DNA from 2 places in the Aciduricibacillus chroicocephali genome. Region 1 is predicted to be linked to the other one. Evidence: riboswitches for the same ligand, from Rfam matches in the RefSeq annotation. Region 1 holds a riboswitch; the other holds the start of a gene.

Region 1 (3,159 bases):
AGTAACTTAAAACAGGTGGAATTTTTGGTTAATTATCCTTATTATTAAAATATATTATTTTTTTATTTGAGCACTTATTATATTTCATTTTCAAAATCTTCATTACACTATCCTGTACTGAAAGGTGTGGACACCATGAATGATTTGTTCAAAGAGAACGAATTGGAAGTACTTCATGAAATCGGCAAACGATTGAAATCTTTTCGAAAGTCTTGCGGCTTTACACAAGAAATGCTTGCTTCAAAGGCAGGATTTTCTCGCTCCTATTATTCCGACATTGAAACAGGCAAACGGAATATTTCAATATTGAACCTTTGCAAATTGACTATTGCATTGGATATATCCTTAAGCGATCTTTTGCTACCAACTAAAGAATATGCAGCTCAGAATGAGTTGGAAAAAGGACATGTTATAGATCCCTTGAAGCAAGCTTCAGTGGGTAACATACTTCTATAGCTATCATTTTGCTTTATGAATGTCCTGAATGAGTGTTTCACCGCTTTCCTTTAAAAAACAATTCACAGTCTCTAATCGTTCTGCACGGACACGTTATACTTTATTCGTAGCTTACAATGAAATATTTTGACCATAACGCGTCAGCTTACTGAGCTTTTAAAAAAACATACAGGGGCTTGGGGCTGTGCGTTATGGCATTCCTCAACATATACCAGAAACCCGCTACCCCTCATAACGCTTTTTTCTTACGTTTAAGCGAGGCAATTACTATTTCAACACTCCTATTACAGAGATATGCACTTATACAACTCTTCGATGACATGTTTGCCATTACAGAAGAAGCATAATATTTTACCTTGGCTTTTTTGATTTGCTTTTGTTCAGGTTTACAATAAGAACCATGTATAATATATATAATCCTATGAGACTACTGCCATTTCCTAAAAGATGATGCTGTACCCTTGTTTGCCTTTCAACTGCCGATATGGTTTACTGGAATTGAATAGAATCGTGTATATGCGAGGCACTGGGGGAGCATTATTTGCTGAGAAAGAACTTGGTTCTTGACCCTTTGAACCTGATCTAGTTCATACTAGCGTAGGAAAGTGGCTCCAAATCTCAACTGCATCATGACCGTTTCGTATGAAGCGTCAGAGCGTGGCACCTCCAAATGCTGTTGGTCTTTGCCACTCTTCTCCCTTCATCTCCCGCTTTCGCCAATTATGCATGTCACGCATTCTATAACACTCTTTAAAATAATTAAAAGGCGGAGATTTTTTCATGGCGAAATTCAGCGAACGGCTCTGGAAAACAGTTGAACCTGTATGGCGTTCCTATCTTCAGCACCCTTTTGTTAAAGGAATCGGTGATGGATCCCTCGACAAAGAGAAATTCAAGCACTACATGAAACAGGATTACATTTATTTAATTGAATATTCACGCATTTTTGCGCTTGGTGCAGCAAAAGCAAATGATTTGGAAACAATGACAGCGTTTGCAAATCTGCTGCATGGCACACTGACAGTAGAAATGGATCTGCACCGAGAATATGCAGCTGAGCTCGGCATCTCAAACGAAGAGTTGGAAAACACTGAACCGGCAGCTTCAATGACATCTTATACAAGCTATATGCTCAACAAGAGCCAGCTAGGTGGTGTTGAGAATGCAGCTGCTTCAGTTCTCGCTTGTGCTTGGAGCTATCAATTCATAGGTGAATCGCTCGCTGCAATACCAGGAGCAACAGAACATGAATTTTACGGCAAATGGGTTAAAATGTATTCATCCCAGCAATTCAAAGAGCTTACCCTGCAATGTATTGATCTTATTGATAAAATGGCTGAAGGCAAATCTGATTCAGACCTTGCAATCCTTGAGGATATCGTTGTCAAGACAAGCTACTTCGAGTACATGTTCTGGGAAATGGCAGAAAACAAGGAAATGTGGCCGGTTGCAGCTACTGCCGACTATGCAACGACAAGATAGACTTGAATCTTGTAAACAGGCAGCATTCCGGAGGTGCTACGCTTCTGAAAAAAGAACTTCATATTATATCTGATATTATATTTGATGAGCATGACTTCATTGAAACAACGAAAGAAATTCATCCTTTTATCACTGCTGTCCATCTCAGGGTCAAGGCATGGTCGGCACATAAATTGTACACCTTGGTTGAACGCCTCACTGAAAAAGGGATTCCTGGCAATAAGATCTATATCAATGATCGTGTTGATGTAGCAATTGCTGCTGGCACAGGCGGTGTACAGCTCAATTATCGAAGCCTTCCTGTTAGTAAAGTAAGAGAAGCCTTCCCTTCTATCCGTGTCGGGAAGACGATTCACACTATTGATGAAGCAAAATTGGCTGAATCAGAAGGTGCCGACTATATAATGTTCGGCAAAATTTTTGAGGAAGTTGCTTCATTGGATGCACATGAACAAGGTTTCGAAAAACTCAAAGAGCTGTACGAAGCAGTTAACCTCCCAATTATTGCTTATGGTGGTATTACAGCACGCAATATTGAAAGTGTTCTTCCTTACGCTTCTGGCATTGCAGTAGAGTCAAGCACTTGGCAAGCCGTCGACCGGCCTGTTATGATCAAGCAATTTTATAATTTGCTAATGCCTGATTGACCTGTGCCAACTTATAGAATACTTTCAAACTAGATACAAAAGGTGGAAATCGGCATGGCAGACAAAATAACAAATATGAAAAACTCTGATTCTGCAGCGAATGACCGTTATTCGCGGCAGATTCTTTTTTCTCCAATTGGTAAAGCAGGACAAGAGGAAATTGCTCGAAAACATGTCCTAATTATCGGAGTTGGTGCACTTGGCACGTCGAATGCTGAAATCCTGCTGAGGTCCGGAGTTGGCGAAATGACCATTGTCGATCGGGATTATATCGAATTTAGCAATCTTCAACGACAGCAGCTGTTTACAGAGCAGAATGCCATTGACCGAACCCCCAAAACCGTCGCAGCGAAAGAACGCCTTTTGAAAATTAGGTCATCGGCTACCATTCATGCGCATATCATGGATGTGAATCCTGAAACGATTGATTCCCTTACCGAAAACGTTGATTTGATTATTGATGCAACAGACAACTTTGAGACGAGAATGATCATTAATGATATTTCTCAAAAGAAGGGTATTCCTTGGATTTATGGAGCTTGCGTGGCCAGCTATGGAATCAGCATGACGATTA
Region 2 (3,159 bases), 1.1 Mb from region 1:
GACGGTACGTATGTCGGGCAGAACGTCCTGATTCCAGTTAACAATACGAAACAATGGATTTGGATCCACTCGGATGTGTCCGGAAAAATCTATATCGATGACGGTGCGGAACGAGCACTTCTTGACAAGGGAAGTAGTCTTCTGCCGGCTGGAATCTATGATTTCAAAGGAACTTTTGAGAAGGGTGATATAGTCGATGTCTACGGTAAGAGCGGTCTTCTTGGCCGAGGTGAGGTCCGATGCTCTTCCGAAGAACTGACTCAGGCGATGGGCAAGCGGACAGATGAGCTTGTTCTGCATCTGATCGAAGTCATTCATAGGGATGAATGGGTGCAAGCGATTCACTAATCAGAAGGGGGAATATTCATTATGACAAATGTGCAAACGAATGAAGTCAGGGAAAAAGGTGCGCTAGGTAAACGCGCAAGCTTTATTCTGAATGGCAAAACGACAGAAGAAAAAAATGAAGCACTTGCCAAGATTGCTGACCAGTTGATCAAAGATCAGGCTGCAATTATTGAAGAGAATAAGAAAGATTTGATTTCGGGAGAAGAAAAAGGCCTTCCAACGTCAACGCTTGATCGAATCATGCTTGATGAGAAGCGTATTGCGGATATCGCCGAAGCTGTTCGTCTCTTGATTCAACTCGAAGATCCTATTGGAGAAACTTTGGAATCCATTGAGAAAGAAAATGGACTGCGTATTTTTAAAAAGCGTGTGCCGCTCGGTGTTGTTGGTATGATTTATGAAGCACGCCCAAATGTAACAGTCGATGCAGCAACACTTTGCCTGAAAACAGGAAACGCGGTCATTTTGCGCGGTAGTTCCTCTGCAAAGTATTCCAATATGGCACTTGTGAAATCGATTCAGACAGCATTAGCTGAGACATCCATCCCTGTAGATTCAGTTCAGCTCATTGAAGATACGTCTCGCGAAACAGCTAAGGAACTATTCGACATGAAGGAATATCTTGATGTGCTCATTCCGCGTGGTGGTAAGAACCTTATCGACCTTGTTGTTCGTGAAGCGACTGTTCCAGTATTGGAAACAGGAGCAGGTAACTGTCATCTTTATATTGATGAAACTGCTGAATATGAAATGGCTGAAAATGTTGCCATTAATGCAAAAACACAGCGTCCATCTGTTTGTAACGCGATTGAAGGTCTCGTCATTCATAAAGATTGGGTCAAGGAACATGGCGCTAAACTTTTGAACGCCTTGAAATCTCATGGTGTACAGGTTCATGCAGATGAAGCGGCACATTCTGTCTTCCCGGAAGCAATCGTTGCGACTGAAGAGGATTGGGGCACAGAATATCTGGATATGGAGCTTTCCGTCAAAACAGTTTTCGATGTTGAAGAAGCGATCGAACATATTAACAAATATGGCACGAAGCATTCAGAAGGAATCATTACGAACAATCAGGAAAATGCTGAGAAATTTATGAGCAGTGTTGATGCGACTACTGTATATCATAATGCGTCCACACGTTTCACTGATGGTTCGGAATTCGGTTATGGAGCGGAAATCGGCATCAGTACACAGAAGCTTCATGCTCGCGGACCAATGGGTCTTCCTGCTTTGACATCCACTAAATATTACGTATTTGGCGAAGGCCAGATCCGTTCATAATTAATGAATTGGGAGCTTGGATTTATTACAGGCTCTCTTTTTGTATGATTTTTCCTGAATTTCATTTACCTGATGTATAATCTATGCTATGGTAGAGCTAACTGAATGATAAACATTCTGCTGGGGGTGCCCGTGAGCCGGGCTGAGAGGGACATAGCGTTTGAAATGTCTCAACTCTTGGAACCTGATCTAGTTTGTACTAGCGTAGGGAAGTGGAGCACGGTATTGCCAATGGTGTCTTTCTTAAGGGGACATTTATCGATTTTGCATGCCATAAAGTGTATATTTCCACAGGTTCCGTTGATTCGTCAATGGAACCTGTTTTATTTTCCATCAGATCAGGTTCAATCAACGATTCTCATATTTGGAGGGATTAGACGATGAACCAGGTAAATGAAGAAAAGATCGAATTCAGGAAGCAGTTTCCGAATAGCCGGAAAGTATATGTAAAAGGAAGCCGAGAGGATATTCGAGTGCCGTTCCGGGAAATCTCACTTTCAGATACAGTGACGGATTACATGACAATGAAGAACGCACCGATCCGTGTCTATGATACAAGTGGTCCGTATACAGATGACGAGGCTGTTATCGACATACATAAAGGAATAAGCAGACAGCGTGAAAAATGGATTGAAGAACGCGGAGACACAGAGCTGTATGAAGGGCGGAAAGTGAGACCTGAGGATAATGGCGGGAAGGAAGTCGTCTTTTTCCAGAATGAGTTCAAGCATCGTCCGCGCCGGGCAAAAGCGGGCAGAAATGTTACGCAAATGCATTATGCAAGGAAAGGAATCATTACCCCAGAGATGGAATTCATCGCTATTCGTGAGCAGCTTGATCCTGAAATTGTCAGGGAGGAAGTAGCGGCAGGTCGAGCTATTATTCCATGCAATATTAATCATCCGGAGAGCGAGCCGATGATCATCGGCAAACGTTTCCACGTGAAGATTAATGCCAATATCGGAAACTCCGCTGTCAGTTCATCTATTGAAGAAGAAGTAGAGAAAATGACATGGGCCACACATTGGGGAGCGGACAATATTATGGATCTCTCTACTGGCAAAAATATTCATGCGACACGGGAATTCATTATTCGCAACTCACCTGTTCCAGTCGGGACAGTTCCAATTTATCAGGCACTGGAAAAAGTGAATGGAATTGCGGAAGATCTCACTTGGGAAGTCTACCGTGACACGTTGATAGAGCAGGCAGAACAGGGCGTGGATTACTTCACGATCCATGCTGGAGTGCTCCTCCGTTATGTTCCGATGACAGTCGGCAGAACGACAGGCATTGTATCAAGAGGCGGTTCAATTCTAGCTCAGTGGTGCCTTGCCCATCATGAGGAAAATTTCCTTTACGAGCATTTTGAAGACATCTGCAAAATTTTGAATCAATATGATATTTCCGTCTCTCTTGGGGATGGCTTGCGCCCAGGTTCAATCGCTGATGCGAATGATGAGGCGCAATTTGCAGAGCTTGACACATTGGGAGAACTGACAAAGATTGCGTGGAAACATGATGTAC

What was found. A riboswitch is a leader RNA that binds a small molecule or an ion and turns the genes downstream of it on or off. The one in region 1 is predicted to bind thiamine pyrophosphate.
Region 2: another riboswitch for thiamine pyrophosphate. It lies ahead of thiC (phosphomethylpyrimidine synthase ThiC); the one in region 1 lies ahead of tenA (thiaminase II).

What each region holds. Positions count from the first base shown of each region.
Region 1 is NZ_CP129113.1:1,964,257-1,967,415, forward strand. It holds gene QR721_RS10255 (helix-turn-helix domain-containing protein) at 136-456, shown strand; TPP riboswitch at 975-1,077, shown strand; gene tenA (thiaminase II) at 1,237-1,938, shown strand; gene QR721_RS10265 (thiamine phosphate synthase) at 1,941-2,585, shown strand; gene QR721_RS10270 (thiazole biosynthesis adenylyltransferase ThiF) at 2,640-3,159, shown strand, end outside.
Region 2 is NZ_CP129113.1:840,584-843,742, forward strand. It holds gene proB (glutamate 5-kinase) at 1-348, shown strand, start outside; gene QR721_RS04405 (glutamate-5-semialdehyde dehydrogenase) at 370-1,632, shown strand; TPP riboswitch at 1,745-1,860, shown strand; gene thiC (phosphomethylpyrimidine synthase ThiC) at 2,013-3,159, shown strand, end outside.